4 regions of the Bradyrhizobium sp. USDA 4461 genome follow, and region 1 is predicted to be linked to each of the others. Evidence: predicted binding sites of a transcription regulator. Region 1 holds the regulator's gene; each other region holds the start of a gene.

Region 1 (7,809 bases):
GGGTCTGCAGGATGAAGCGACCTTCGAACTTGACCGACGAGCCGAGCAGCGTGGTCAGCACGATCGCCTCGCCGAGCAGCTTGCCGACGGCAGGCGGATAATCGTGCTTGTGCAGGATCTCGTCGAGGGCCGGGCCGAGCCGGGTCAGCCGGCCGCGCAAATCCAGCGCGCCGACCTCGAAGGCCAGCACGGCATCGTCGACAGGAACCGCAGACGGCGCGCGGACCGGCGCCTCGGGCGTGATTTTGATGTCGGGGGATTGTGAAACCATGGCGCTCTATCTGGGGTCTCGGACCGTGAAACGAAAGGGGTTCAGCACACCGAGGATCGACGTCGTCCCTGCCTAGTGCGCAATTGCGCACGGGAGCAGGGACCCATAACCACCGATGTGAGTTGCTGCATCAAGCTGTGGCCCCAGCTTTCGCAAAATTTCCATCGGTGGTTATGGGTCCCGGGTCGCGCTTCGCTTGCCCGGGACGACAACACTCACTGACCTGCGCCTTACGCGACTTCGTTAAAGCACCAGGCCAGGATGCCCTTCTGCGCATGCAGGCGGTTTTCCGCCTCGTCGAACACCACGGATTGCGGCCCGTCGATCACCTCGTCGGTGACCTCCTCGCCGCGATGCGCGGGCAGGCAGTGCATGAACAGGGCGTCCGGCTTGGCGAGCGACATCAGCTTGGCATTGACCTGATAGGGCCGCAGCACGTTGTGGCGGTGCTCGCCCTCCTTGTCGCCCATCGACACCCAGGTGTCGGTGACGACGCAGTCGGCGCCGCGGACGGCGGCTTCCGGATCGGTGCCGAGCATGATCGGGGCATTGGTCGCCTTGATCCAGTCGCGCATCGGCTTCTTCGGCGACAGCTCCGGTGGGGTCGCGACATTGAGCTGGAACTTGAACCGCTCGGCGGCATGCGCCCAGGACGCCAGCACGTTGTTGTCGTCGCCGGTCCAGGCCACCGTCTTGCCCTCGATCGAGCCGCGGTTCTCCTCATAGGTCATGAGATCCGCCATCACCTGGCAGGGATGCGAACGCCGGGTCAGGCCGTTGATGACGGGAACAGTGGCGTGGGCGGCGAGCTCGAGCAGCGCGTCATGGTTGAGGATGCGGATCATGATCGCATCGACATAGCGCGACAGCACGCGCGCGGTGTCGGCGATGGTCTCGCCGCGGCCAAGCTGCATCTCGGCGCCGGTCAGCATGATGGATTCGCCGCCGAGCTGGCGCATCCCGACGTCGAACGACACCCTGGTGCGGGTCGACGGGCGCTCGAAGATCATCGCCAGCGTCTTGCCCTCGAGCGGCTTCTTGCCCTTCTCATGCGCCTTCAGCTTCGCCTTCATGGCGGCGCCGGCGGACAGCATGTTGCGCAGCTCGGCGAGCGGCAGCTCGTTGATGTCGAGGAAGTGACGGACCGGCTTGCTCATCATCCGGCCTTCCTCGGCTGCGCTGCCGACAATGTCGCGCAGGCACGCTCGAGCGAGACGATCGACTGGTCGATCTCGGCTTCCGTCACGATCAGGGGCGCCAGGAACCGGACCACGTTGTCGCCGGCACCGACCGTGAGCAGCTTCTCGCTGCGCAGCGCGGCGATCAGGTCGCCCGACGGCACCACGGCCTTGACGCCGATCAAGAGGCCCTCGCCGCGCACTTCCGACAGCACGCCGGGATAGCGGTCGACCACGGAGGCGAGCTTCTGCTTGAGCAGCAGCGACATCTTCTGCACATGCTCGAAGAAGCCGGGCTTCAGCATGACGTCGAGCACGGCATTGGCGGCGGCGACCGCCAGCGGATTGCCGCCAAAGGTCGAGCCGTGCGAGCCCGGCGCCATGCCTTCGGCCGCTTTCGCGGTCGCCAGCACCGCGCCGATCGGGAAGCCGCCGCCGAGCGCCTTCGCGAGCGACATCACGTCCGGCGTGACGCCGGTGCGCTTGTAGGCAAACAAATCGCCGGTACGGCCCATGCCGGTCTGCACCTCGTCGAACGCCAGCAGCAGGCCATGTTCGTCGCACAGCGCACGCAGCGCCTTGAAGAACGCCTGCGGCGCCGAGCGCACCCCGCCCTCGCCCTGCACCGGTTCGATCAGGATGCCGGCGGTGTGCGGGCCGATCGCCTTCTTCACCGCCTCGATGTCGCCATGCGGCACCTGGTCGAAGCCGTCCATCGGCGGGCCAAAGCCTTCGAGATATTTCGCCGCGCCGGTCGCGGCCAGCGTGCCCAGCGTGCGGCCATGGAAGGCGCCTTCGAAGGTGATGATGCGGTAGCGCTCGCCATGGCCCTTGGAGAAGTGATAGTGGCGGACCAGCTTGATCACGCCCTCCATCGCCTCCGCGCCGGAATTGCAGAAGAACACGAAGTCGGCGAAGCTCTGCTCGCACAGCCGCGCGGCGAGCACCTCGCCGTCCGGGCTCTTGAACAGGTTCGACATGTGCCAGAGCCTGGTCGCCTGTTCCTGCAGCGCCTTCACCAGATGCGGATGCGCATGCCCGAGCGCGTTGACGGCGACGCCCGAGGTGAAATCGAGATAGCGGTCGCCGTTGGTTGCGATCAGCCAGGCGCCCTCACCGCGCTCGAAGCCGAGATCGACCCTGGCGAAGACGGGAAGCAGATGCGACGAGGCGTTGGTCATGGCGTTCACTGCCGGTTTGAAGCCGACAATTGCCGCGCGCCTTGACGCCAGCGCAGCAACGGCCAGCTTCGGAAAACAAAACGGCCGCCTTTGCGGGCGGCACGTGGGCAACATTCTATGCTGCGGCGGGTCCGTGTCAATCGCCAGGAGCCGGTCCTTTGCCGGGCTTCCTGCGCTGCCGAACGAGCGCAATCCGGAGCATTCCGGTGCGGTGGAAAAGCCTCACAGCAATGCTTAACTTTGTCGGAACATGTGGACGCACGGCCGCGGACTCTTGCGCCAGAGTCACGCCATATTGTAGCGTTTGGCCTGTCGGGTACGACATCTCGTGCGGCAGTACTGGACCCTCTAAGTAGCCTTTGTGTCTCGCGTAAACGTTCGGGCGCAACACCGCGCCCGGCGAGGGCTAAGGGATTCTGGCCGCAGGGATATTTGTCCAGATTTGGCTCGCAGCGCCGCTCCAATGACTGGCCGGCGCCATGCGAAAGGAAGAATGCGATGACGGTATTGACCTGGTCCGACGATCGCGTCGAGCAGCTGAAGAAGCTCTGGGAGTCTGGCCTTTCGGCCAGCCAGATCGCAGCGGAACTTGGCAATGTGACGCGAAACGCCGTGATCGGCAAAGTGCACCGGCTCGGCCTCTCCGGCCGCGCCAAGGCACCCTCCACGGCGGCGCCGCGGCAGCGCAAGGCGCGCCCCGCCCAGCACATGATGCGAGTGGCGCGCCCGGTCTCGCGCGGCAACACCGCGCTCGCGCACGCCTTCGAGGTCGAGATGGAGCCCGATCCGATCTCGTTCGACAACGTGGTGCCGATGAGCCAGCGGCTGTCGCTGCTCGAACTCAACGAGGCCACCTGTCACTGGCCGGTCGGCGATCCCTCGAGCCCGGAATTCTTCTTCTGCGGCGGCAAGGCGCTCGCCGGCCTGCCCTATTGCGCGCATCATTCCCGCGTCGCCTACCAGCCCGCCGCCGATCGCCGCCGGCCGTCGGCGAAGCCGCAGATCAAGTAGCCCTCGGGAAAACTACGGAAGACCTGAAAAACAAATCCCCGCACAAGCGGGGATTTTTTGTGAGCGAATGAACATCAAGGGCACATAGCCCAGGTCAAGCGCACTGCGCGACGTAAGGTGAGCACACGCGCCCCTCCCCACCCTCCCCCGCAAGGAGGGAGGGAGCCGGACAGTGTGCTCACCTCACGCGATAACGAGCCGCCGCTCGTGGCGCGATGGATTGCTTCGCTCCGCTCGCAATGACGATGACGGCTCTCGCCGGAAAGGCGACTTACGGCTGCGGCTCGGCTTTCGCGAAGCGGTCGTCGAGCGCGTAGCCGGCGCCGCGCACGGTGCGGATCGGATCCTGCTCGCGGCCCGGATTGAGCAGCTTGCGCAGGCGGCCGATATGGACGTCGACGGTGCGCTCATCGATGTAGATGTCGCGGCCCCAGACGCTGTCGAGCAGCTGCTCGCGGCTGAACACGCGGCCGGGATGCTCGAGGAAGAATTCGAGCAGCCGATACTCGGTCGGCCCGAGATCGATCGGACGGCCCGAGCGCGCGACGCGGCGCTTCTCGCGGTCGAGCTCGATGTCGCCATAGGTCAGGACGGTGGCGAGCCGCTCCGGGCTCGCGCGGCGCAGCAGGCCCTTCACCCGCGCCAGGAGCTCCGGCACCGAGAACGGCTTGACGATGTAATCGTCGGCGCCGGTGGCCAGACCGCGCACCCGCTCGCTCTCCTCGCCGCGCGCGGTCAGCATGATGATCGGAAGCTGCTTGGTCTCGGGCCGCGCCCGCAGGCGGCGGCACAGCTCGATGCCGGACAGGCCCGGCAGCATCCAGTCGAGGACCACGAGGTCGGGAACGCGCTCCTTGAGGCGGGTATCGGCATCGTCGCCGCGCCCCACCGTTTCGACATCGTAGCCTTCCGCATCGAGGTTGTAGCGCAACAGCGTCGTTAGCGCTTCCTCGTCTTCGACTACCAGAATGCGTGCGCTCATCGGTCTAAGTTCTTTCTCTGTGGTGATCTGTTGCCCAGACGCAAACCGAAACACTTAGCTTCTTGAGCATAATCCCCGCGGAAACGACTTGTCGAAGACAATCCGGTTCCGCGCGTGCGGATGATGTCCTAGTTACCCGGCACAGTGGTGGCAAAATTGGTCATGTCGCCCTTCGGGCGCTTGTCGGTGATCTGCTGGCCTTCGATCATGTAGAACACAGTCTCGGCGATGTTGGTGGCGTGATCGCCGATCCGCTCGATGTTCTTGGCGCAGAACATCAGATGGATGCAGAACGAGATGTTGCGCGGATCTTCCATCATGTAGGTGAGCAGCTCGCGGAACAGCGAGGTGCAGATCGCATCGACCTCCTCGTCGCCCTTCCAGACGTTCATCGCCGCCGGCAGATCGTGCGCGGCATAGGCGTCGAGCACCGACTTGACCTGCGACAGCACGAGGTCGGTCATGTGCTCCAGGCCGCGGATCAGCTTCAGCGGCTGGAAATCGCTCTCCAGCGCCGCGACGCGCTTGCCCATGTTCTTGGCGAGGTCGCCGATCCGCTCGAGGTCGGTGGCGACGCGCATCGCGCTGACGATCTCGCGCAGATCGATCGCCATCGGCTGGCGCCGCGCGATCGTCAGCACCGCGCGCTCTTCGATGACGCGCTGCAGATTGTCGATCTCGATATCGGCGGCGACCACGCGCTTGCCGAGCGCGACGTCGCGCCGGATCAGCGCGTCGACCGACTCGGTGATCATCCGCTCGACGAGGCCGCCCATCTCGGCGACCAGGCGGGTCAACTCCTGCAGGTCGCTGTCGAATGCCTTGGCGGTGTGTTCAGAAGCCATCATCTGTCTCCTCAGCCCGGTCAGCCGAACCGGCCAGTGATGTAGTCCTGGGTGCGTCGATCGCTCGGCGAGGTGAAGATCTTGTTGGTGTCGTCGAACTCGATCAGCTCGCCGAGATACATGAAGGCGGTCTTGTCGGAGACGCGCGCCGCCTGCTGCATGTTGTGGGTGACGATCGCGATCGTGTAATCCTCGGAGAGCTCCTGGATCAGCTCCTCGACCTTGGCGGTGGAGATCGGATCGAGCGCCGAGCACGGTTCGTCGAACAGGATCACCTCGGGACGCACCGCCACGGTGCGCGCGATGCACAGCCGCTGCTGCTGGCCGCCGGACAGCGACAGGCCGGAGGCGTTCAGCTTGTCCTTGACCTCGTTCCACAGCGCGCCGCCGCGCAGCGCCTTCTCGACCCGGTCGTCCATCTCGGACTTCGAGATCTTCTCGTAGAGGCGGATGCCGAAGGCGATGTTCTCGTAGATCGTCATCGGGAACGGCGTCGGCTTCTGGAACACCATGCCGACCCGCGCGCGGAGCAGATTGAGGTCGAGCTTGGGATCGAGGATGTTGGTCTGGTCCAGCATCAGCTGGCCGACCGCGCGCTGGCCCGGATAAAGGTCGTACATCCGGTTGAAGATGCGCAGCAGGGTCGACTTGCCGCAGCCCGACGGTCCGATGAACGCCGTGACGCGGTTGGTGCCGAGCGTCAGGTTGATGTTCTTCAGCGCGTGGTGCTCGCCGTAATAGAAATTGAGGTTACGCACCGTGACTTTCGGCGGCGCGTCCGGAAGCGGCACCTGGGGAACGTGGCCCGCGACAGTCGTGGAGACGGAAAGCTCGGTCATTTTGCGGTCCTTTCGGCACCAAGGATACGCGCGCCGATATTCAACGCGAGCACGGTGAAGGTGATGAGCAGTGCGCCGCTCCACGCCAGTTCCTTCCAGTAGGCGTAGGGGCTCTGCACGAAGTTGTTGATGGTCACCGGCAGGTTGGCCATCGTCTTGGTCAAATCCCAGCTGAAGAACTGGTTCGACAGCGCGGTGAATAGCAGCGGCGCGGTCTCGCCGGCGACACGCGCGGTCGCCAGCAGCACGCCGGTGATCAAGCCGCTACGCGCAGCACGATAAGCGATCCGCTTGATCACCAGCGAACGCGGCAGGCCGAGCGCGGAGGCCGCCTCGCGCAACGGATTGGGCACCAGCAGCAGCATGTCCTCGGTGGTGCGCAGCACGACCGGGATCACGATCACGGCGAGCGCAAGACTGCCTGCGATCGCCGAGAAGCCGCGCATCGGCACCACCACCGCACCATAGATGAACAGGCCGATGATGATCGACGGCGCGCTGAGCAGGATGTCGTTGATGAAGCGGATCACCGAGGTGAGCTTGTCGTGCTTGCCGTACTCGGCAAGGTAGGTGCCGGCGAACAGGCCGAGCGGCGCGCCGATGCCGACGCCGATTACGGTCATGATGACCGAGCCGACGATGGCGTTGAGCAGACCGCCGTCGGTCGAGCCCGGCGGCGGCGTGTTCTGGGTGAACAGCTGCACGCTGAGGCCGGCAAGGCCGTTGTAGAGCAGCGTGATCAGGATCAGCGCCAGCCAGGTGACGCCGAACAGCGCCGCACCGACGCAGAGCGTGCGGATGATGATGTCGCTGCGGCGGCGGGATTTGTAGATCGGGTTCATGGCGTCACTTCCCCGCCTTCTTCTCGAGCCGCATCAGCATCAGCCGCGCGCCGGCGAGCACGAAGAAGGTCAGCACGAACAGCAACAGGCCGAGCAGGATCAGGCCGGACTGGTGCAGGCCGTCGCTCTCGGCGAATTCGGAAGCGATCGCCGCCGAGATCGTGGTGCCCGGCGCGAAGATCGACGACGAGATGCGGAACGAGTTGCCGATGATGAAGGTCACCGCCATGGTTTCGCCGAGCGCGCGGCCGAGCGCCAGCATGATGCCGCCGATCACGCCGACCCTTGTGTAGGGGATCACGACGCTGCGGACGACTTCCCAGGTGGTGCAGCCCATGCCGTAGGCGGCTTCCTTGAGCACGGGCGGCACGGTCTTGAACACGTCGACCGAGATCGCGGTGATGAACGGCAGCACCATGATGGCGAGGATCAGCGCCGCGTTGAACAGGCTGAGATAGGACGGCGGGCCGGCGAACACCGCGCCCAGCACCGGAACGCCCTCGAAGATCCGGATCATGAACGGCTGGAACGTGTTGGCCAGGAACGGGCCGAGCACGAAGAAGCCCCACATGCCGTAGATGATGGAGGGGATGCCGGCGAGCAGCTCGATGGCGATGCCGATCGGGCGGCGCAGCCACTGCGGGCAGAGTTCGGTGAGGA
Region 2 (7,809 bases), 600 kb from region 1:
GCCCCATGCAACCGGCGGGCCGTCGGGCCTCCGGTCAGTGAGGGATATGGGGGCGATCTGGATAGCGTTCAAGCAGCCCCGAAACCAGCCTAAACGCCCGCAACATGAGGGCAAATTCTTCTCGATCTGTTACCCCGCGAGCCGCGTGCGGCCATCGGCGGTAAAAAGATGCAGTTTGTTGCGCGGGGCCACTGCCCGGATCCGCTCGCCGGTCGCCGGACCGGTGGCGCCGGGAACCCGGACGATCACCTCGCCCGGCGGCAGCTCGCCCGGATTGGCAGCAACGCCCCGCTCCTCGCGCTGGCGGCTGCCATAGACGAAGGTTTCGGCGCCGACATGTTCGATGGCCTCGACCGTCAGGTCGAGCGCAACGCCGCCGGACGCGGTCTCGCCCGTGATCACAAAGTCCTCCGGGCGGATGCCGACAATGCCGGCACCGTCGGTGCCTGATATCTGGGAGGTCAGCTCGTCCGAGCGCAGCGGCATCAGGTTCATCGGCGGGGCGCCGATGAAGGAGGCGACGAAGGTGGTCGCCGGCTTCTGGTAGATCTCGAGCGGATTGCCGATCTGCTCGACCTGGCCGCCATTCATGACCACCAGGATGTCGGCCAGCGTCATTGCCTCGAGCTGGTCGTGGGTGACGTAGATCGAGGTGGTGTTGAGCCGGCGCTGCAGCTTGCGGATCTCGACCCGCATCGCGATGCGCAGCTTGGCGTCGAGGTTCGACAGCGGCTCGTCGAACAGGAACACCTTCGGCTGGCGCACGATGGCGCGGCCCATCGCGACCCGCTGGCGCTGGCCGCCGGAGAGCTGCCGCGGCTTGCGCTCCAGCATCGGCAACAGCTCGAGCACGCGCGCGGCTTCCTCGACCCGGGTCCTGATCTCGGCTTCGGCCATGCCGCGGTTACGCAGGCCGTAGGCCATGTTGTTGTAGACGCTCATATGCGGATAGAGCGCGTAGTTCTGGAACACCATCGCGATGTCGCGATCGGCGGGCTCAACCTGGTTGACGACGCGGCCGCCGATGTCGATCTCGCCGCCGGTGATGGTCTCGAGCCCGGCGACCATGCGCAGCAGCGTGGACTTGCCGCAGCCGCTTGGGCCGACCAGCACGCAGAACTGGCCGTCGCCGACGTCGACATCGACGCCCTTGATGGCCTCGAAGCCGCCGGGATAGGTCTTGCGGACACTGCGCAGCGTGACGTTGGCCATTACTTTTCCGTCTCCACCAATCCGCGCACGAACAGTTTCTGCATCACGACGACGACGAATACCGGCGGCAGCATCGCGAGCAGCGCGGTCGCCATCACCACTGGCCATTCGGTTAGCGCGTCGGTCGTGGTGATCATCTTGCGGATGCCGACCTGGATGGTCTGCATGTCGTCGCGTGTCGTGATCAACAGCGGCCAGAGGTACTGATTCCAGCCGAGGATGAACAGGATCACGAACAGCGCGGCCATGTTGGTGCGCGACAGCGGCAGCAGCGTATCCCAGAAGAAGCGGAACGGGCCCGCCCCGTCGATCCGCGAGGCCTCCAGCAATTCATCCGGCACCGTCATGAAGAATTGCCGGAACAGCAGCGTTGCGGTGGCGGACGCGATCAGCGGCAGCGACAGGCCTGCGTAACTGTCGAGCAGATGCAGGTCGGCGACGATCTTGTAGGTCGGATAGATGCGCACCTCGACCGGCAGCATCAGCGTGATGAAAATGATCCAGAAGATCGCCATCCGGAACGGAAAGCGGAAATACACGATCGCATAGGCCGAGATGATCGAGATCGCGATTTTGCCGACCGCGATCAACAGCGCCATGATCAGCGAGTTCAGCATCATGTTGAGCACCGGCTCGCGGGTCGAGCCGCTCGTGCCGACAAACAGCGTCTGGTAGTAGGTCTCGAGGAAATGGCCGCCGGGCAGCAGCGACATCTGGCCGTTGGCGATGACGGCGTTGTCCTGGGTCGAGGCGACGATCGCCAGATACACCGGGAAGGCGACGATCGCGATCCCGATCCACAGGATGACGTGAGCCAGATAGCGCTGGAAGCCCTCCTCCTCGACCATCAGTAGGTCACCTTGCGTTCGACGAAGCGGAACTGGATGCCGGTCAATACGACGACGATGACCATCAGGATGACCGACTGCGCCGCCGAGGAGCCGAGATTGCCGCCGAGCAGGCCGTCGGTATAGACCTTGTAGACCAGCGTTTCGGTCGCCTTGCCGGGGCCGCCGCGGGTCATCGTGTCGATGATGCCGAAGGTGTCGAAGAAGGCGTAGACGATGTTGATGACCAGCAGGAAAAAGATGGTCGGCGACAGCAGCGGGAAGATCACGGTCCAGAACCGCCGCATCGGGCGGGCGCCGTCGATCGCCGCGGCCTCGATCACGCTCTTGGGGATGCTCTGGAGCCCTGCGAGGAAGAACAGGAAATTGTAGGAGATCTGCTTCCACGCCGCGGCGAGGATGATCAGGGCCGCCGCCTGATCGCCGTCGAGCAGCGGATTCCAGTCAACCCCCATGGCGCGCAGATAGCGCGACAGCACGCCGAGCGAAGGGTGCAGCATGAACACCCAGAGCACGCCGACCACCGGCGGGGCGACGGCATAGGGCCAGATCAAGAGCGTGCGGTAGAGCGTCGAGCCGCGCAGCGGCTTGTCGGCCATGACCGCGAGCAGCAGCGCAAACGACAGCGAGGACACCGCGATCGCGAACGAGAACGCGAAGGTCCTGACGATCGCGGCGAAATAGGCCGGGTCCTTGAACAGCTCGAGATAGTTCTCGAACCAGACGAAGGTGGTGGACAGGCCGAAGGCGTCCTGCAGCAGGAAGGACTGGATCACCGCCTGCGCGGCCGGCCAGTAGAAAAAGATCAGGACGATCGCGAGTTGCGGGGCAACCAGCGCGTAAGGCAACAGCTTTGATTGGAAAATCGCTTGCTTTTGCATGACATCCTGAAAAATGGCAGGCCGCATGATGCGGCCTGCCGGATCGTTGGTCTAGGGCCGGATTATTTCACGGCGGTCTTTTCAAACTGCCGCAGCATCTGGTTGCCGCGCTCGACGGCCGAGTCCAGCGCCTGCTTGGCGGTCTTCTTGCCGGCCAGCGCCTGCTCGATCTCCTCCGACCACATGTCGCGCAGCTGCACCATGTTGCCGAGGCGCAGGCCGCGGGAGTTCTCGGTCGGCTCCTTGTTGGTGAGCTCGAGCAGCGGGGTCTCGAGATAGGGCTGGTCCTTGTAGAAGCCCTCTTCCTTGGCCTTGGCGTAGGCGGCCTTGGTGATCGGCAGATAGCCCGACGCCTTGTGGATCCAGACCTGGCGATCGGTGTCCGACAGGAAGGTCAGGAACTTGGCCACGCCCTTGTATTCCTCGGCCGATTTGCCGCCCATCACCCACAGCGAGGCGCCCCCGATGATCGAGTTCTGCGGCGCGCCCTTGACGTCGGGATAATACGGCATCGGCGCGGCGGTGAAGTTGAACTTGGCCTGCGCCTTGACGTTGCCGAAGAACGCCGACGAGGTCAGGTAGATCGGGCACTCGCCCGAGGTGAAGCGGCCTTCGCCGGTGTTGGTGCGGCCGGCATAGTCGTAGGTCTTGTCCTTCTGCAGCTCGACCAGGTTCTCGAGATGCTTGACCTGCAGCGGACCGTTGAATTCGAGCACGGTGTCGAAGCCGTCGAGGCCGTTGGCCTTGCTGGCGAGCGGCACGTTGTGCCAGGCCGAGAGCTGCTCGAGATTGACCCAGGTGACCCACGAGCCGGAGAAGCCGCAGGTGGTGTAGCCGGCGGCCTTCAGCTTCTTGGCGTCGTCGAACACTTGCGGCCAGGTCTTCGGGATCTCCGCGATGTTGGCCTTCTTCAGCGCGTCGAGATTGACCCACATCACCGTCGACGACGAGTTGAAGGGGAACGACAGCATCTCGCCCTTCGAGGTCGAGTAGTAGCCGGTGATCGCGGGCAGATAGACGCTCGGATCGAACTTCTCGCCGGCATCGGCCATCAGCTTGTAGACCGGCTTCACGGCGCCGGTGGCGGCCATCATCGTCGCGGTGCCAACCTCGAACACCTGCATGATGTGCGGCGCGTTGCCGGCGCGGAATGCGGCGATGCCGGCGTTCATGGTGTCGGCGTAGCCGCCCTTGTAGGTCGGGATCACCTTGTAGTCGGATTGCGAGGTGTTGAAGTCGTTGGCCAGCTTGACGATGACGTCGTTGTTGGCGCCGGTCATCGCGTGCCACCACTGAATCTCGGTCACCGCAAATGCAGGCGACGCGAATGCAAGCGTAGCGGCGGCGACAGCAGCAGCGCCCAATCGTCGAAAAATCATCAAGGCCCCTCCCGGTTGGAAACGTCATGTTTCGTTGCGCGCGTTATCAGCGCCGGATGACGTTCAAATGACCGTATAAACGAAAGCCATCGTAGGGGGGAAGCCGCGACAAAGGGAAGCGGTAAAAAAGGCGAAGAAGCCGGCGCCGTGCGGTGCAGCGCCAGACGCGACGCTGCACCGCACGGCTGACGGATGGTTGTGTCAGCGCTTGCGCTGGGGGCCGCAGACCACGCCCTTGTCGACCAGGCCGTTGATCTCGTCCTTTGAGTAGCCGAACTCGCGGAGCACTTCCGTGGCGTGCTGGCTGAATTTCGGCGGCGTGCGGCGCAAGCTTGGCTTGGTGCGTTCGAGCCGGATCGGCGAGGCGACGCCCTTGTACCAATCCTTCTCGATGACGTCGCCGCGATGGATGGTGTGCGGGTTGGTCAGCGCCTGGTCGATCTTCTGCACGGGGCCGGCCGGCAGGCCGGCGGCGAGCAGCCGGTTGCACAGCGGCTCGGCCTCGTGCTGGCTGAACACCGCCGCAAGCTCGATCCGCAGCGCATCGCGGTTGGCGATGCGGTCCTTGTTGCGGGCAAAGCGCGGATCGGTGCCGAGCTCCGGCTTGCCGATCTCCTTGGCGAGCTTGCGGAACGTGCCGTCATTGCCGACGCCGATGAAGATGTTGTCGGTCTTGGTCGGGAAGATCGCGTAGGGCACGAGGTTCGGATGCTCGTTGCCGGTGAGCTGTGGCGGCTTGCCGTGCATGAAGTAGTTCGCGGTGTGCGGATGCATGATCGCAAGCCCGGTCTCGTACAACGTGGTCTCGATGAACTGGCCGAGCCCGGAGCGCTGCCGCTCCGACAGCGCCATCAGGATCCCGATCGCGGCATAAAGACCAGTCGTGATATCGACCAGCGGCACGCCGATGCGCATCGGGCCGCTCTCCGGCGAGCCGGTGGCCGCGATCATGCCGGTCATCGCCTGGATGATTGCATCATAGCCGGGGTTGCCGCCGCGCGGGCCGTCGGCGCCGAAGCCGGAGATCCGGCAATGCACGAGGCGCGGAAACTTCGCGCGCAGCACGTCGTTTCCGATGCCCCATTTGTCGAGCGTACCCGGCTTGAAATTCTCGATCAGCACGTCGGCGGTCTCGAGCATCTTCATCAGCACCGCGCGTCCGCCTTCGGAGGCGAGGTCGAGGCCGATCGAGCGCTTGTTGCGGTTGATGCCGACGAAATAGGCCGCGTCTTCCTCATGGAAGGGAGGGCCCCACTCGCGCACCTCGTCGCCGGCGGGCGGCTCGACCTTGATCACATCGGCGCCGTGGTCGGCGAGAATCTGGGTGCAATACGGGCCGCCGAGCACGCGCGTCAGATCGATCACGCGCAGTCCGGTCATCGCGCCCGCAGCCGCTGGGGTATTCATGGAAACAACCTTCGCTCAGTTGGGATTGGAAATGCGGTCCCAGAGCTAACGGTCTTCAGGCAAGGCAGCAATGCTTTGATCGGCGCAGGCCCATGCAGGGGCGGCGCGGGCGTTCGCCAAACGAACCGGCATCTGAAAGACAATGGTCCGCCACGTATCGCGGCGGACCATTGCGTGATGTGGAATGAGAGCGTTTTCGAGCGAAGTGGATACCGGTTCGCGTGAAGAAAACGCGTCAAAAGAAGAGTCTAGGGCCCCGTTCCGATTCAATCGGAACGGAAAGGGCTCTACACGACGGTCAGCTTGACGTCGACATTGCCGCGGGTGGCGTTGGAGTAGGGGCACACCTGGTGGGCCTTCTCGACCAGCGCTTCGGCGTCAGCGCGGGACAGGCCCGGCAGCGAGATGGCGAGGTCCACGGCGAGGCCGAAGCCGCCCTCCGAGCGCGGGCCGATGCCGACCGTCGAGGTCACCGCGGCGTCGGCGGGAACCTTGGGTCCACCCTGCGAGGCCACGAACTTCATCGCGCCGATGAAGCAGGCGGCATACCCGGCCGCGAACAGCTGCTCCGGATTGTTGCCGGCGCCGCCGCCGCCACCGAGCTCCTTCGGGGTCGTGAGCTTGACGTCGAGCGCGCCGTCGAGCGTCGCCGCATGGCCGTCGCGGCCGCCGGTGGCCTTGGCGCTGGTCTTGTAGAGCACGTTCACAGACATCGTGGTCTCCCTTGATTGTGGGCCGGTTTGAATTCGGCGATGCATGTATTGCATCCAATTGAATTGTGCGCAATATAAATTATGGAGCCTCCCATTTAATTGTCCGCAATTGAATCCACGGTCCCTTGAGCCCAGAATGACCCGGAAACGAGATGGATTCGATGACAATCATGGTCAGGAAACAGACGGCGGCGGATCAGGCGCTGCGGCTCGATAACCAGATCTGCTTTGCGGTCTATTCGACCGCGCACGCCTTCAACCGCGTCTACAAGCCGCTGCTCGACCGGCTCGGGCTGACCTATCCGCAGTATCTGGTGATGCTGGCGCTGTGGGAGCGCGACGACGTGCCCGTGAAGGACCTCGGCGAGCGCCTGTTCCTGGATTCCGGCACGCTGACGCCGCTCCTGAAGCGGCTGGAGGCGGCCGAGCTGATCAGCCGAACCCGCAGCAGCGCGGACGAGCGGATCGTCCTGATCACGCTGACGCCGCAGGGCCACGCCCTGCGCGAAAAGGCAAAAGCCGTCCCGCAGTCGATCCTCGCGGCATCAGACTGCACGGTCGGGGAGTTGCTGGCGATGAAGGACGAGATCGTCGCGTTGCGTGATCGGTTGAACGCGGTGCTGGGGGAGTAGCGGGCGGTGCGAGCTGCGGCTAGAGGCGCTTCTTGGCGAAGGCGCGGCCGGAGGCGGACTTCAGGTATCTTTCAAAAGCAACGGCCTGCTTCTCGTCGCTGAAGGCAACGTAGGTCTTGAGCCGCCAAGGCCCATATTTGGATGTATGGGGCACTTCGCCAGCGTTGTGCTTGGCCAGTCTGGCCCGCAGAACGTCGGTGAGCCCGACGTAGAAGTGCAGGCCGTCGAGGCTTTCGAGAATGTAGACGTATTTCATGAGGCTCCCCGCGCGGCGGATGGGGAGCATGCTAGCGTATTTGAATTCGGTGAGAGCCCGGCTTCGCCCTTCGGGCTACGCCGCGGCAGCCTTCGTTCACTTCGCTACGAGGGACTTCCCCAGGCTTGCCGAGCCGTAGCTCGCGAAGCGAGCGAAGGCTGGTGGAGCCAGGCGGGATCGAACCGCCGACCTCTTGCATGCCATGCAAGCGCTCTCCCAGCTGAGCTATGGCCCCATATTCCAGTGGGATGATCCTGGGGGATCGATCCCGATCCGCGCGGCCTGGATGACTCGCGCGGCAGCACCGTTGATCATAGATCGGCGCCGATCTCAAGTCTCTTCATCACCGCCGACGTCACCAATGATGTCGGTCACGTCCTCATCGCCCTCTTCCTCGTCGGCGATGAAGGTCGAATCGTCGTCGTCATCGTCGTCGATGGTCTCATCGACCTCGATATCGTCCTCGGATTCGGGAACCTGG
Region 3 (7,809 bases), 5.4 Mb from region 1:
CGCCATTGCGCGGAACCATCGAAATCGACTGCGCCGGCACCGCCTCGACCTTCGCGATCGATGAGGAGCTCGCGCATCGCCTGTGCGCCGATCTGGAGCGCTTTCTGACCCAGGCCCCGCGCCGGGCCCGCACGGCGCGGTTCTGATAACACCTGGGCTCCCGGCCGCCCGCGTCTACTCCCGCTTGAAGCGATAGTCGAAGCGATCGCCGTCGGCCGTGATCAGGCCGACCGTCGGAGCGGGAAAATGGATCGGCAGGATCAGCGTATCGGTCCCGGCGACCGAGGCAAAGAATTTCCGACGCGACCGTGCCGACTGCTTCGGATCCCAATCCGGCTTAGCCGACCACTCCGGCTCGCGGCACTGGATCGCGTGATGCATCAGGTCGCCGGCGACCACCGCGCGCTGCCCCTTCGAGACAATGTTGATGCAGCAGTGGCAGGGCGAATGGCCCGGCGTCGGCGTCAGCGTGACGGTGTCGTCGAGCGCGTAGTCGTCGTCGACCAGCAGCGCCTGCCCCGCCTCGACGATCGGCAGGCAATTGTCGCGAAACACCGTGCCGGGCGGATTGGCGCCTTTCGCATTCTCGGCCTCCCAGGCCGCGTACTCGCCTTTATGGAAAACGTATTTCGCGTTCGGAAAGGTCGGCGCCCAGCGCCCGTCGCGCAGCGTCGTGTTCCAGCCGGTGTGGTCGATATGCAGATGGGTGCAGAACACGTAGTCGATCTGCTCATAGGAGATGCCGAGCGCGAACAGCTCGTTGCGCCAACGCTCCTTGCCCGGGAAGTCGAACGGTGGCGGGTGCCCCTTGTCCTCGCCGGTGCAGGTGTCGACCAGGATGGTATAGCGCGGGGTCCGCACCACGAAGGTCTGGTAGGTGATCACCATCATGCCGCGCGCAGCGTCGAAGACCTCGGGCTCCATCGTCTTGAGGTGATGCTTGAAGACGGCGTCGTCGTAGGTCGGGAAGAAATCCTGCGGCCGCCGCCACGGCCCCTCGCGCTCGATCACCGCGTCGATCGTGATGTCGCCGATCCTGATCTGCTTCATGCCGTTCCGCTCCCGCTTTTTTTCCGAAGCGTAGCGGGCGGTATTTGGCTCCACAAGCCGAGCGCTACGCAGCGCCCCATGCCGCTTTGCATTGCTGGCGAGAAACGGCGATGCCGCATTTCATCCGAAATGTCGTCCATGCTGCGCCGATGCCCCATCGCGCGATTTCGACGACCCCGGCGGCAAGCGCCAATCGAACCCCGCCAACAGCGCGGCGCTGAAGGACGCGATGGTGCGGGCGATTGTCGCGGCGGATACCCTGAAAAACTAGACCGCGGGCGCCTGTTCTCCTTTCCTGTCATTTCACCGTAACAAAAATCGTGCGACTGAAGCGGCTCGCCCTATCGAGGACAACGCCATGACCGCACCAAAACCTTCCCGCCCCAAGATTGCCGAAACCGTCATCGAGACGACGGTCAAGCTGCGGGAGGTCAAGGTCGGACGTTGCTGCGAAGTGCTCGGCGACACCGCGATCGAATACAGCGAGCTCGGCGATTACTCCTATCTCGGCAGCGGCTGCATGGTCGCCGACGCCGTGATCGGCCGCTTCTGCGCGATCGCGGCGCAGGTCCGGATCGGTGCGCCCAATCATCCGCTCGAGCGCCCGTCCCAGCATCGCTTCACCTATTGCCCGGAATATTACACCGACGCCGCCGAGCGCGATCATGACTTCTTCAAGAACAGACGCGCGGATCGCGCCGTGATCGGCAACGACGTCTGGATCGGCCATGGCGTGATCGTGCTGCCCGGCGTCACCGTCGGCGACGGCGCGGTGCTGGCGGCCGGCGCGGTGGTCTCGCGCGATGTCGCGCCCTACACCATCGTCGGCGGCGTCCCGGCCCGGCCGATCAAGGAGCGGTTCAGCCGCAAGATCGCGGCCGAGCTGTCGCAGATCGCCTGGTGGAATTGGCCGCCGGAAACCATTTGGGAGCGCCTGCCGGAGTTTCAGTCCGGCGACGTCGAGGCATTCTGCGCGCGGTGGCGGGCTTGAGCTAGCTCCGCAAACCCGGCGCTTCTTGGCCGGTGCGCGCAACGTATTCGGTGTAGCCGCCGCCATATTGATGGATGCCATCGGGCGTCAGCTCGAGCACGCGGTTGGAGAGCGCGGCGAGGAAATGCCGGTCGTGCGAGACGAACAGCATGGTGCCTTCGAACTCGGAAAGCGCGTTGATGAGCATCTCCTTGGTGGCGAGATCGAGATGGTTGGTCGGCTCGTCCAGCACCAGGAAGTTCGGCGGATCGAACAGCATCTTGGCCATCACCAGCCGTGCCTTCTCGCCGCCCGACAGCACCCGGCACTTCTTCTCGACATCGTCACCGGAGAAACCGAAGCAGCCGGCAAGCGCGCGCAGCGAGCCCTGCCCGGCTTGCGGGAATGCGTCCTCCAGCGACTGGAACACGGTGCGCTCGCCGTCGAGCAGGTCCATCGCATGCTGGGCGAAATAGCCCATCTTGACGCTGCCGCCGATCGCGACCGCGCCGTCGTCCGGCTCGGTTGAACCGGCGACCAACTTCAGCAGCGTCGACTTGCCGGCGCCGTTGATGCCCATCACGCACCAGCGCTCCTTGCGACGGATCATGAAGTCGAGCCCGTCATAGATCCGCTTGCTGCCATAGGCCTTGTGGACGTTCTTCAGGCTGACGACGTCCTCGCCGGAGCGCGGCGCCGGCTGGAATTCGAACGCCACGGTCTGGCGCCGGCGCGGCGGCTCGACCCGCTCGATCTTGTCGAGCTTCTTGACCCGGCTCTGCACCTGGGCTGCGTGCGAGGCGCGCGCCTTGAAGCGCTCGATGAACTTGATCTCCTTGGCGAGCATCGCCTGCTGCCGCTCGAACTGCGCCTGCTGCTGCTTGTCGGAGAGCGCGCGCTGCTGTTCATAGAATTCGTAATTGCCGGAATAGGTGGTGAGCTGCCCGGCGTCGATCTCGACCACCTTGTTGATGATGCGGTTGATGAACTCGCGGTCATGCGAGGTCATCAGCAGCGCGCCCTCGTAACCCTTAAGGAACTGCTCGAGCCAGATCAGGCTTTCGAGATCGAGATGGTTGCTCGGCTCGTCGAGCAGCATCACGTCGGGCCGCATCAGGAGAATGCGGGCCAGCGCCACCCGCATCTTCCAGCCGCCGGAGAGCTTGCCGACGTCGCCGTCCATCATCTCCTGGCTGAAGCCGAGGCCTGCCAGCGCCTCGCGTGCGCGGCCGTCGAGCGCGTAGCCGTCGAGCTCCTCGAACTGGTGCTGCACCTCGCCATAGCGCGCGATGATGTCGTCCATCTCGTCCGCCTTGTCGGGGTCGGCCATTGCGGCCTCGAGTTCCCGGAGCTCGGCCGCGACCACGCTGACCGGGCCTGCCCCGTCCATCACCTCGGCGACCGCGCTGCGGCCGCTCATCTCGCCGACATCCTGGCTGAAATAGCCGATCGAAATGCCGCGATCGAGCGAGACCTGGCCTTCATCCGGGATTTCGCGACCCGAGATCATGCGGAACAGCGTGGTCTTGCCGGCGCCGTTCGGCCCGACCAGGCCGATCTTCTCGCCCCTCTGGAGCGCCGCGGAGGCTTCGATGAAAAGGATCTGGTGGCCGACTTGCTTGGAGACGTTATCGAGGCGGATCATGCTCAAATACTGGGGAATTAGGGGTTGCGGCCTCTTATTCGATCTCGGACGCGGGTGGAAGCCCATTCCGCGGGTTGCGCGCCGCGCGCCAATGCATGCCACGATCGTTGCCGATCGAATATGACAAGGAAATCCTTCGGCGATCGATTTGGGGCGTCACATGCAAGTCTGGTTCCTCTATCTCCTCGCGCTCGGTGCCGGCATTGCCGTGGCCGTTCAACAGGTCCTGAACGGCAATCTCAGGTCCGCCCTGAACTCGCCGGCCTGGGCCGGGCTCGTGAGCTATCTCGGCGGGCTCGCGACGATGGCGGTCGTGCTGGTCGCAACGCGCGAGCCGGTGCCGTCCTGGAAGCTGGTCTCGGCTGTGCCGTGGTGGGCCTGGAGCGGCGGCATCCTCGGCGGCGTCTTCATCCTCCTGATGATCCTGCTGCTGCCGTCGCTCGGCGCCGCGACGCTGCTGGCGCTGGTGGTCGCGGGCCAGATGATCGCTGGCATCGCGATGGACCATTTTGGGATGTTCGGGCTGGCCCAGCATCCGGTGTCGATCTCGCGGCTGGCCGGCATCGCGCTGATCATCGGCGGCGTGCTCCTGATCAAGGATTGAGGCCATCGGCAAGCCGGCCGACGCGAATGATTCCCTGAATGAGAAAGCGCCGCTGAATCCAGCGCCGAATGACGTTATGACGCAACCACCCGCGTAGTCTTCGGGTGTGGACACCCGCCGATTCGTCGCTTAGCTGTAAGCACCCGCCCTCGTCGTGTTGCGGCCTGCGGGATCGACCATCCCAGTTCATTTGCGTCAAAAACAATTGCGCATCCCGCCAGCGTCGAGGGGGCCGCATCGCGGACTTCGGCGTGGGTCGGCGGCTGCGAGGAGCATAACATGACTCATCGTTTCCGTTTGGTCGCTGCATTGGTGGTACTACTGGGCAGCGGCGATGCCGCCCTCGCCCAGTCGCTGCCCGACTACATGGCACCGATCTCGGGCAAGACTTCATCGACGCCGGCCGACGTCGCGACCAAGGACGTGCTCGCGCTCAACACCGGCATGTTCGAGCTCTATGGCGATGCGGCGCGCATCTTCCAGAAGAACATCCTCGACAAGCATCCGGTGATCCTCGGCCTGTTCTCCGGCGCCGGCGGCCGCCTGATCCTGTACCGGCCGGGCAAGCCGCCGACCGAGGCGCCGCAGGTGCCGATCGTCTATCAGCTGCTCAAGTCGGTCGGCCACAGCACGATGGCGCTGGCCGAAGTGGTCGGCCCCTATGTCGACAATCCCGACGACAAGGCGTGGCGCGGATCGATGCAGGCCTATCGCAGCCGGATGCAGTCGGCGCTCGACGGGCTCGATGCCACGCCGATGCAGGCGGATTGGCGCGACAACAACCGCGCCATCCTCAAGAACAACCTCGCCTTCATGGACGAATGCCTCACCGCCGGCGCGATCCCCTTCGCGACGCTCGAGGCGTTCGGCAAGAAGCAGGCGCCACTGCTCGCCAAGAACGTCGCCTGGGCCGCGCAGACCCAGGTCGCGCACTGGATGACGGTCATGGCCGACTGGAAGAGCCAGCTCGGCGCCGACTGGGACAAGACCTACGGCGCGAGCAACACGATCTATGTGGCGCGGCAGAACAACGTGATCTTCAGCGTACTGGCGCAGTTCTTCGGGCCTGACGCCATCAACAGCCGCCTGATGCTGATCGAGACGATCTCCTTCACCACCACGCCGTCGGACATGCTGGAATCGCTGACCCGGATCATCGCCGACCGTTCGGTCGGTGCGCTGTTCTTCGGCAGCTACCATCTGATGGACTATGAATTGATGGGGGGCGATGCGCGCGAGGCGATCATCGCCGAGACCAAGAAGCGCGGCATGACGACCTTCCTGCCCCCGCTGGTGCCGTTCGGCTCCAAGCAATGGCCGACGCTGGTCACGCCGGGTCCGGGACCGGCCACCATCGCCGACCTCAAGTGAGGCCAAGGCGACGAGTGAGAAGGCTACGACCTATTGCGGCGTTGCAGTTGCGCTCGCTTTGCCGCAATACTTTCGCGTGTATTGCACCAATCGTTAAACCCCGGCGCGATATGCCGTTCAGATGTCGATGAAAGATCAGACCATGCGGCCTTCGCGACGCGAATTCGTGAAGTGGTTGTCGGCAGGCGGCATCACGGTCAGCCTGTCGCATCTGGCGCTTGCCAAGGAACCGGCTTTCGCCTGCCGCGAGACGCTGCCCGGGCGCGGCCAGTTCAACCCGGCGGCCAAGGGCGCCGGCCGCGTCGACGGCGTGGCGAAGGTCACCGGCGCAAAACTCTACGCGTCAGACTTTCGTGCCGCCGACATGCCGGGCTGGCCCGCGACCACCTCGCACGCCATCCTGGTCCGCGCCAATGATGCCACGCATGTCTATGCCGGCATGGACCTCGCCCGTCTCGATGGTCCGGCGAAGCCCTCGGTCGTCGTCACCGCAGCCGATCTCGACCGGATCGGCGCGCGGGTGCCGGAGTTCCACGCCGGCGATCTGTTCTGCCCGCTCGGCAAGACGCCGATCTATCTCGGGCAGCCGGTCGCGCTGTTGATCTTCGAGCAGTTCGACGCCTTCGACCGCGCGCGCCTCGCGCTGCGCGATGTCGGCTTCGTCAAGTTCGGCGACGAGACCGGCCCGGTCGTCCTGCCGAACTTTGGCGCGTATCGCTTCACGCGCGTCGCCGGCGCGACACCCGATGCGCCCGATATCTACTCGCCGATCCAAGCCGGCTGGGTGTCGCCGAGCCGCATCCAGAACGCGGCGCTGCCGGTCTGGCTGCCGCTCGCCACGGAGACCAAGGCCGACTACGCCAAGGCCGCGACCTATGGCGAACAAATCCGCGCCCAGCTCGACCGGGACGATCCGTCGCAGCTCGTGCTCGACCGCGAGTTCGAGACCCAGTCGGTCGATCCGATGTTCCTCGAACCGGAGAGCGGGCTCGCCTGGTACAGCGAGACCAGCGGCAATCTCGAACTGGTGCTCGGCGTGCAGTCGCCCTACGAGGCGACCGAGTCGATCGCTCATCTGCTCGGCAAGGCTCGCCCGCCGTTCCGGCCCTCGCACATCAACGCGCAATTCGCCCATGTCGGCGGCGGCTTCGGCGGCCGCGACCATACGCCGTTCGTGCTTTACGTCGCGCTGGCGGCGATGTTCTTTCCGGGACGGCCGGTGCGGCTGGCGCACGACCGCTACCAGCAATTCCAGGGCGGCATCAAACGCCACCCGATCAAGATGCGCTCGCGGATCGGGATCGATCGCAAGAGCGGCAAGATCACCGCATTTGCCGCCGACCATGTGCTCGACGGCGGCGGGCTCGCCAACTTTTCCGCCAATGTCGCGGTCGTGGCCGCGACCGCCGCGATCGGCATCTACGATATCCCGAAGGTCGACGTCACCACCGTGGCGCTGCATTCGCGCGGTATCACCGCAGGCTCGATGCGCGGCTACGGCACGCTGCAGACCATGACCGCGCTCGAAGTCCTGATCGACGAGGCCGCGAGCGAGCTGAAGGTCGATCCGATCGCGTTCCGGCGCAACAACGCGCTGAAACAGAACGGCCGGACCATGACCGGCAATCCCTACATCGTGTCGGTGCGCACGCCTGACATCCTCGACAAGCTCGAGACGCATCCGATCTGGCAGCAACGCGCCGCAGCCAAGCAGAACGCGCCGGAAGGACGCCTGATCGGCACCGGGGTTGCCTGCGTCACCAAGGATTACGGTTCGGGCGCGGATTGCTCGCTCGGCCGGGTCGAGATCGATCCGGAGGGGCGGATCGCGATCCATTGCGATCATGTCGAGATGGGCAATGGTGTCGGCACCGCGCTGGCGAACCGGGTCGCCGGCCATCTCGGCGGCGTGGCCGACGAGGTCGCCGTCTCCCGGGTCGACAGCTATGATGCGCTCGGGCTCGTCACCTCGGGCGATCCCTACACGATGGATCAGAAGACCCAGGACACAGCCGAGAAGAACCCGCGCTGGGTACCCGCGATCAGCTCGGCCACCAGCGCTTCGATCGGCGCCCATGTTGGGACGCATTCGGCGGCCGAGGCGGCGCGCGTGATCTTCCGCTTCGGCCTGTGGCCGGCCGCGCTCGAGCTCTGGCACATCGGTAAGGC
Region 4 (7,809 bases), 5.5 Mb from region 1:
CGATGCTGATCGCCTTGTAGGAGCCGATGATGTGCTCGACGGTGTCGCCGCGCCCGAACGGCAGCAGCAGCCGTTCGTAGGAGACATCCTTGCCGTCGGCGTCGGTGACTTCAGCGACCGTATAGGTCGGACGCTTTCGCGCCAGGCAGGCACGATAGGACCGGATCACGCCGGCATAACGCTCCGGGCCGATCGCATCATCCAGATAGCGGTTGGTGCGCAGCCGCGGCTCGACATGCTCGTTGCCATAGGCGGTCGTTAGCCTTGCGCCTTCCTGCGTGATGATGAAACGGGCGGCGTCGCCGCTGCCCTCGACGTCGAAGCCCATCATGTCGGCGCGCTCGTCGGCACTGCCGTCGGTGTGGAAATCGTCGAGCGTGGGAAGCGCGTCCGGCGTGCGCAACGCGCGCAGCCAGGCATTCAGCAGCACGCGCTGCGTGATCGATTTGATCACCGATGGATCGGCGCTTGTGAATGGCATCGGCTAGCCGACGCGCGGGATGGTCGGGCCGCGGGCATAAAGCCGCAGCCACGTGCTGAGGACATCACGTTGCCGGATCGACTTGACGACCGAGGAATTGGCGCTGTGGAAATGCAAGGCTGGTGCCGCTCATCATGTAATGGCCAAAGCTTCGGCGAGAAGGCGGAAATATTCTATGAATGCCGGACTGCGGAGCAAAACACCCTTAATGGTGGCTTTCCGAGGCGCAAAGCCCGCGGAAATACCATTCGACTAAGGATCAACCGGAACAAGCCGTGCCGATACTGCACTGCACAGCTTTCCACCTTGCGTAACTGCCGCAGATGACGGCATATTCCGGCCCGGAGGAGGCGGGCGCCGGACGGTTTCCAAGACGGACCGACGACCTGTCTGACATGAAAAAACTGGCCACGCGGGCGAGGCGCTTCGCGGCGATGGCGTATGGGGGAATCTTTTTGGCCGATGAGTTCATCCTCGAAACCAGCGGATTGACCAAGGAATTCGCCGGTTTCTTTGCCGTTCGCGACGTCGCGCTGAAGGTGCGTCGCGGCAGTATCCATGCGTTGATCGGGCCGAACGGCGCCGGCAAGACGACCTGTTTCAATCTGCTGACCAAGTTCCTGAAGCCGTCGGCCGGCCAGATTCGCTACAAGGGCCAGGACATCACCGCGATGCCGCCCGCCGACGTGGCGCGGCTCGGGCTCGTCCGCTCGTTCCAGATCTCTGCGGTGTTTCCGCATCTGACAGCGCTGGAAAATGTGCGCGTGGCGCTGCAGCGCCAGCATGGTTCGTCATTCGATTTCTGGCGCTCCAAGAGCGTGCTCGACCGCTTCAATCCGCGCGCGCACGAGCTTCTGAACGATGTCGGCTTGAGCGAATTCGCCAACACGCCGGCGGTCGAGATGCCGTACGGCCGCAAGCGCGCACTTGAAATTGCAACGACACTCGCGCTCGACCCCGAGATGATGCTGCTCGACGAGCCGATGGCCGGCATGGGCCATGAGGACATCGACAAGATCGCGGCGCTGATCAAGCGGATCTCGGCCAAATACACCATCCTGATGGTCGAACATAACCTCTCGGTGGTGGCCAACCTCTCCGACATCATCACCGTGCTGACGCGCGGGCAGGTGCTGGCGGAGGGCAACTACGCCGACCTCTCCAAGGACGAGCGCGTGAAGGAAGCCTATCTGGGAGCGGGTCATGGCTGAGGCAAATCTCGCGGAGAAGCCGGTGGCCGCGGCCGGCGCCGAGGTGCTGGCGGTCAAGGATTTGCAGGCCTGGTACGGCGAATCGCACATTCTACACGGCATCAATTTCAACGTGAAAGCCGGCGAGGTGGTGACGCTGCTCGGCCGCAACGGCGCCGGCAAGACCACCACGCTGAAGTCGATCATGGGCGTGATCAACAAGCGCTCCGGCTCGATCCGCTTCGACGACAAGGAGATCATCCGCGCCACGTCGGACAGAATCGCGCGGCTCGGCATCGCGTTCTGCCCGGAGGAGCGCGGCATCTTCGCCAGCCTCGACGTGAAGGAGAACCTGCTGCTGCCGCCGGTGGTGCGTCCGGGCGGGCTGCCGCTCGACCAGATCTTCACGCTGTTTCCCAATTTGAAGGAGCGCCTCACCAGCCAGGGCACCAAGCTGTCGGGCGGTGAGCAGCAGATGCTGGCGATCGCGCGCATCCTGCGCACCGGCGCGCGCTTCCTGATGCTGGACGAGCCGACCGAAGGCCTGGCGCCGGTCATTATCCAGCAGATCGGGCACACCATTGCGCGCCTGAAGTCGCAGGGATTTACGATCCTGTTGGTCGAGCAGAATTTCCGTTTCGCCTCGACCGTTGCCGACCGCTACTACATCGTCGAGCACGGCAAGGTGATCGACGGCTTCGCCAATTCGGAGCTGTCCGCCAACATGGATAAGCTGCATACCTATCTCGGCGTCTGATCGCCCGAGCCAGAAAATTTGAGGACTGAGGGAATCCCCATGAAGAACACGATTTCTGCGCTTCTGCTCGGCACCGCGATGGCGCTCAGCGTCGCGAGCATTGCCTCCGCCGACGACAAGGTCGTCAAGATCGGCGTGTTGTCGGATCAGTCCGGCCTCTACGCCGACCTCGCCGGTCCCGGCTCGACGCTGGCGGCGCAGATGGCGATCGAGGATTCCGGCCTCAAGGCCAAGGGCTGGACCATCGACCTGATCTCCGGCGATCACCAGAACAAGCCCGACATCGGCACCACCATCGCGCGCCAGTGGTTCGACGTCGACAAGGTCGACACCATCGTCGACGTGCCGAATTCCGGCGTCGCGCTCGCGGTCAACAACGTCGTGAAGGAAAAGAACGGCGTCTACATCAATTCGGGCGCTGCGACCTCGGACCTCACCAACGCACAGTGCTCGCCGAACACGGTGCACTGGACCTACGACACCTACATGCTGGCGCACGCCACCGGCCAGGCGCTGGTCAAGGCGGGCGGAGACACCTGGTTCTTCCTGACCGCGGACTATGCGTTCGGCGCGGCGCTGGAGCGCGACACCACTGCGGTTGTCCTCGCCAATGGCGGCAAGGTGGTCGGCGGGGTCAAGCATCCGCTCAACACCGCCGATTTCTCCTCGTTCCTGCTGCAGGCGCAGGCCTCCAAGGCCAAGATCATCGGCCTCGCCAATGCCGGCGGCGACACCACCAACTCGATCAAGCAGGCGGCCGAGTTCGGCATCGTCAAGGGCGGCCAGAAGCTTGCCGCGCTGTTGCTGTTCCTCACCGACGTCAAGGCGATCGGGCTCGAGACCGCGCAGGGCCTGAACTTCACCGAGACCTTCTACTGGGACCTCAACGACAACACCCGCGCGTTCTCCAAGCGCTTCTCGGAGCGGATGAAGAACGGCGCGCCCCCGACCATGGTGCAGGCCGGCGTCTATGCGGGCCTCACGCATTACTTCAAGGCGCTGGAAGCGCTCGGCGGCAATCCGCATGACGGCGCCAAGGTGGTCGCCAAGATGAAGACCATCCCGACCGACGATCCGCTGTTCGGCAAGGGCGAGGTCGAGGCCAACGGCCGCGTCACCCACGACGCCTACCTGTTCGAGGTGAAGAAGCCCTCGGAGTCCAAGGGACCGTGGGACTTCTACAAGCTGGTCGGCACCGTGCCGGGCAACCAGGCCTTCACGCCGCTCGACAAGAGCACCTGTGCGCTCCTGAAGAAGTGACGATCACGCCCGCCGGCCATGCGCGTGGCCGGCGGGCTTCATCTATCTAAGCGAAAGCTCATTCGATGCAGGCTCTCTACGCACAGCTTCTGGTCGGACTGATCAACGGCTCGTTCTACGCGCTGCTCAGTCTCGGGCTTGCCGTCATCTTCGGCATGCTCAACATCATCAATTTCGCGCATGGCGCGCTCTACATGATGGGCGCCTTCGTGGCGTATTTCCTGCTCAATCTGGGCGGCATCAACTACTGGTGGGCGCTGATCATCGCCCCCGTCGTGGTCGGCATCTTCGGCATGATCCTCGAGCGCACCATGCTGCAATGGCTGACCGGGCTCGACCATCTCTACGGCCTGCTCTTGACCTTCGGCATCGCGCTGATCGTGCAGGGCGTGTTCCAGAACTATTTCGGCTCCTCCGGCCTGCCTTACTCGATCCCGGATCAGCTCAAGGGCGGCGTCAATCTCGGCTTCATGTTCCTGCCGATCTATCGCGGCTGGGTGGTGGTGTTCTCGCTGGTGGTGTGCCTTGCCACCTGGTTCCTGATCGAGAAGACGCAGCTCGGCGCCTACCTGCGTGCCGCGACGGAAAACCCGACGTTGGTGCGCGCCTTCGGCATCAACGTGCCGCGCATGATCACGCTGACCTACGGGCTCGGCGTCGGCCTTGCCGCGCTCGCCGGCGTGCTGTCGGCGCCGATCAACCAGGTCCGCCCGCTGATGGGCGCCGATCTCATCATCGTGGTGTTCGCGGTGGTCGTGATCGGCGGTATGGGCTCGATCATGGGCTCGATCATCACCGGCTTCACGCTCGGCGTGATCGAGGGACTGACCAAGTATTTTTATCCCGAGGCCTCCAACACCGTGGTGTTTGTCCTGATGGTGCTGGTGCTGCTGGTGAAGCCAACGGGACTGACGGGACGGGCGGCCTGATATGTCAGCATTGACCGACGATACACTTCCGATGACGCCGCGCGCGATGCGCGACGAGATGATCGTGTTCGCCGTGATGGCGGTGCTGCTGGCGGTGGTGCCATGGACGGGGATCTATCCGTTCTTCGTCATGCAGGCGCTGTGCTTTGCGCTGCTCGCCTGCGCCTTCAACCTCTTGATCGGCTTTGGCGGCCTGCTGTCGTTCGGCCACGCCATGTTCCTCGGCACCGCCGGCTACGTCTCGGCGCATGCGCTGAAGGTGTGGGGGCTGCCGCCGGAGCTCGGGATCGTGGTCGGCACCGCCGCGGCGGCTCTGCTCGGCCTCGTCACCGGCTACATCTCGATCAAGCGGCAGGGCATTTACTTCTCGATGATCACGCTGGCGCTGTCGCAGCTGCTTTACTTCCTGTATTTGCAGGCGCCGTTCACCCATGGCGAGGACGGCATCCAGGGCATCCCGCAGGGCCATTTGCTCGGGATCTTCGACCTCTCGAAGCCGATGGTGCTCTACTACGTGGTGCTGGTCGGCTTCCTCGCCGGCTTCCTGTTGATCTACCGCACCATCAACTCGCCGTTCGGCGAGGTCTTGAAGTCGATCCGCGAGAATGAGCCGCGCGCGATCTCGCTCGGCTACAAGACCGACCAGTACAAGCTGCTCGCCTTCATCCTGTCGGGCACGCTGGCGGGCTTTGCCGGTTCGCTGAAGGTGTTCGTGGCGCAGAACGCCTCGCTCACCGACGTGCACTGGTCGATGTCCGGTGAAATCGTGCTGATGACCCTGGTCGGCGGCCTCGGTACCATCTTCGGCCCGGTGGTCGGCGCCTTCGTGATCATCGCCATGCAGCAATATCTCGCCGGGTTCGGCCAGTGGGTGACCGTGATCCAGGGCGTGATCTTCGTGGCCTGCGTGCTGCTGTTCCGCCGCGGCCTGGTCGGCGAGTTGGCCCATCTGCTCAGGCGGTCGCTGTAAGGGCAGGGGCAGGATTTCGGCCGACATAGCGGTGGACGACCGCCCGTTCGGGCGGTCGTTTCAGGTTTTTTCCCCGCCAGATGCTCTATGACAGTTCTGTGACAGTCGCTAAAAGGGCTGTCCCAGAATGATGGAACAGAGACATGCTGCGCTGGTTTCGCGCCTTCCTGCCCAAGGAAGAGCGGTTTTTCGAGCTGTTCGCCCGCCACGCCCAGACCTCCGTGCAGTGCTCGCTGGCGCTGCAGGACATGCTGAAGGGCGGGGAGGAGACCCCGGTGTTCTGCCAGCGCGTCAATCAGTTCGAGAACGACGCCGACAGCGTCACCCGCGAGGTGCTGACCGCGGTTCGCCGCACCTTCATCACCCCGTTCGACCGCAGCGACATCAAGAACCTGATCACCGCGATGGACGACGCGGTCGACCAGATGCAGGCGACCGCCAAGGCGGTGATGCTGTTCGAGGTGCGCGAGTTCGAGCCGCCGATGCGCGAGATCGGCACCCTGATCGTCGAATGCGCCAATCTGGTCGTCCGCGCGCTGCCATTGTTGCAGGCGATCGGCCACAACGTCTCGATGCTGACCCAGATCACCGAGGAACTGACCAAGCTCGAGGGCCGGGTCGACGATCTCCACGATATCGGGCTCAAGGAGTTGTTCCTGAAGCACCGCAACGCCAACACGATGGACTTCATCGTCGGCGCGGAGATCTACGACCACCTCGAGAAGGTGGCCGACCGCTTCGACGACGTCGCCAACGAGATCAACTCCATCGTCATCGAGCAAGTCTGAGCATGATCCGGAAAAGTGTGGAGCGGTTTTCCGGCGCGACAAACGCGGAACACGTTTGCGCGGAGATCATGCTCAAGAAAACACAATAAAGCGGGGCATCACGTGGACGCCACGCTGGGTCTTCCGGTTCTGACCATCCTGATCGCGGTCGCGCTGCTGTTCGACTTCCTGAACGGCCTGCACGACGCCGCGAACTCGATCGCGACCATCGTCTCGACCCGGGTGCTGCGGGCCGCAATATGCGGTGTTCTGGGCGGCGTTCTTCAACTTCGTTGCCTTCGCGGTGTTCGGCCTGCATGTCGCCAACACCATCGGCACCGGGATCATCGACCCGTCGGTGGTGGATGCGACCGTGATCTTCGCCGCGCTGGTCGGCGCGATCGTCTGGAACGTGATCACCTGGGGCTTAGGCATTCCCTCATCGAGCTCGCACGCGCTGATCGGCGGCCTGGTCGGCGCCGGCATGGCGAAGGCGGGCATCTCAGCGGCGGTGTGGAGCGGGCTGACCAAGACCCTGCTCGCGATCGTGCTGTCGCCGCTGGTCGGCTTCCTGCTGGCGCTGGTGCTGGTCGCGATCGTGTCCTGGCTCTCGGTGCGCTCGACGCCGTTCGCGGTCGATCGCGCCTTCCGCATCCTGCAATTCGCCTCCGCGTCGCTGTATTCGCTCGGCCATGGCGGCAACGACGCGCAGAAAACCATGGGCATCATCGCCGTGCTGCTCTACTCGCAGGGCCATCTCGGCGACACCTTCGAAATCCCGTTCTGGGTCGTGCTGGCCTGCCAGAGCGCGATGGCGCTGGGCACCTTGATGGGCGGCTGGCGGATCGTCCGCACCATGGGGCTTCGCATCACCAAGCTGACGCCGATGCAGGGTTTTTGCGCCGAAACCGGCGGCGCCGCGACGCTGTTCATCGCGACCTATCTCGGGGTTCCCGTCTCAACCACGCATACCATCACCGGCGCCATCGTCGGCGTCGGCGCCGCACGGCGGCTCTCCGCCGTGCGCTGGAACGTGGCGAGCTCGATCGTCTACGCCTGGGTGATCACGATCCCGGCGTCGGCCGCGGTCGCCGCGGCGACGTATTGGGTCGTGCAAATCCTGAAGTAATTAACCGACCAGTTTCAGCCCGACGATGCCCGACACGATCAGGGCGATGCTGGCAAGCCGCATCGCGGTCGCCGGCTCACCGAGCAGGATGATGCCGAGCGTTGCAGTGCCGACCGCGCCGATCCCGGTCCAGACCGCATAGGCGGTTCCAATCGGCAGCGTCTTCAGCGCGAGGCCGAGCAGCAGCACGCTGCCGGCCATCGCCGCCAGCGTCAGCACCGACGGCACCAGCCGCGAGAAGCCCTCGGTATATTTCAGTCCGATCGCCCAGCCGATCTCGAGCAGGCCTGCGGTGAACAGAATGGCCCAAGCCATAACGAACCCTC

Evidence for each region. The regulator PhoB, encoded in region 1, activates phosphate uptake and scavenging genes when phosphate is short. The targets are predictions, from matches to a motif close to TGTCATNNANCTGTCAT.
Region 2: the regulator PhoB is predicted to act here: its motif matches at 4,377-4,393, upstream of ugpB (sn-glycerol-3-phosphate ABC transporter substrate-binding protein UgpB).
Region 3: the regulator PhoB is predicted to act here: its motif matches at 1,347-1,363, upstream of ACVINW_RS32920 (DapH/DapD/GlmU-related protein).
Region 4: the regulator PhoB is predicted to act here: its motif matches at 5,675-5,691, upstream of ACVINW_RS33570 (DUF47 domain-containing protein).

The regions. Positions count from the first base shown of each region.
Region 1 covers NZ_JBSRXM010000001.1:1,626,703-1,634,511, forward strand. The annotation lists gene ACVINW_RS07695 (Hsp33 family molecular chaperone) at 1-271, opposite strand, end outside; gene argF (ornithine carbamoyltransferase) at 502-1,428, opposite strand; gene ACVINW_RS07705 (acetylornithine transaminase) at 1,428-2,630, opposite strand; gene ACVINW_RS07710 (hypothetical protein) at 2,629-2,868, shown strand; gene ACVINW_RS07715 (GcrA family cell cycle regulator) at 3,129-3,641, shown strand; gene phoB (phosphate regulon transcriptional regulator PhoB) at 3,913-4,623, opposite strand; gene phoU (phosphate signaling complex protein PhoU) at 4,752-5,468, opposite strand; gene pstB (phosphate ABC transporter ATP-binding protein PstB) at 5,489-6,307, opposite strand; gene pstA (phosphate ABC transporter permease PstA) at 6,304-7,149, opposite strand; gene pstC (phosphate ABC transporter permease subunit PstC) at 7,154-7,809, opposite strand, start outside.
Region 2 covers NZ_JBSRXM010000001.1:2,228,709-2,236,517, reverse strand. The annotation lists gene ACVINW_RS10455 (sn-glycerol-3-phosphate import ATP-binding protein UgpC) at 130-1,212, opposite strand; gene ugpE (sn-glycerol-3-phosphate ABC transporter permease UgpE) at 1,212-2,060, opposite strand; gene ugpA (sn-glycerol-3-phosphate ABC transporter permease UgpA) at 2,060-2,941, opposite strand; gene ugpB (sn-glycerol-3-phosphate ABC transporter substrate-binding protein UgpB) at 3,004-4,320, opposite strand; gene ACVINW_RS10435 (CaiB/BaiF CoA transferase family protein) at 4,522-5,727, opposite strand; gene ACVINW_RS10430 (organic hydroperoxide resistance protein) at 6,015-6,440, opposite strand; gene ACVINW_RS10425 (MarR family winged helix-turn-helix transcriptional regulator) at 6,611-7,072, shown strand; gene ACVINW_RS10420 (GIY-YIG nuclease family protein) at 7,092-7,328, opposite strand; tRNA gene ACVINW_RS10415 (tRNA-Ala) at 7,488-7,563, opposite strand; gene ACVINW_RS10410 (TIGR02300 family protein) at 7,659-7,809, opposite strand, start outside.
Region 3 covers NZ_JBSRXM010000001.1:6,984,802-6,992,610, forward strand. The annotation lists gene ACVINW_RS32910 (hypothetical protein) at 1-146, shown strand, start outside; gene ACVINW_RS32915 (MBL fold metallo-hydrolase) at 175-1,050, opposite strand; gene ACVINW_RS32920 (DapH/DapD/GlmU-related protein) at 1,409-2,041, shown strand; gene ACVINW_RS32925 (ABC-F family ATP-binding cassette domain-containing protein) at 2,043-3,665, opposite strand; gene ACVINW_RS32930 (DMT family transporter) at 3,826-4,269, shown strand; gene ACVINW_RS32935 (hypothetical protein) at 4,549-5,640, shown strand; gene ACVINW_RS32940 (xanthine dehydrogenase family protein molybdopterin-binding subunit) at 5,783-7,809, shown strand, end outside.
Region 4 covers NZ_JBSRXM010000001.1:7,109,844-7,117,652, reverse strand. The annotation lists gene ACVINW_RS33600 (hypothetical protein) at 1-481, opposite strand, end outside; gene ACVINW_RS33595 (ABC transporter ATP-binding protein) at 937-1,692, shown strand; gene ACVINW_RS33590 (ABC transporter ATP-binding protein) at 1,685-2,428, shown strand; gene ACVINW_RS33585 (ABC transporter substrate-binding protein) at 2,468-3,688, shown strand; gene ACVINW_RS33580 (branched-chain amino acid ABC transporter permease) at 3,754-4,617, shown strand; gene ACVINW_RS33575 (branched-chain amino acid ABC transporter permease) at 4,619-5,587, shown strand; gene ACVINW_RS33570 (DUF47 domain-containing protein) at 5,731-6,375, shown strand; partial or broken gene ACVINW_RS33565 (anion permease) at 6,478-7,483, shown strand; gene sugE (quaternary ammonium compound efflux SMR transporter SugE) at 7,484-7,798, opposite strand.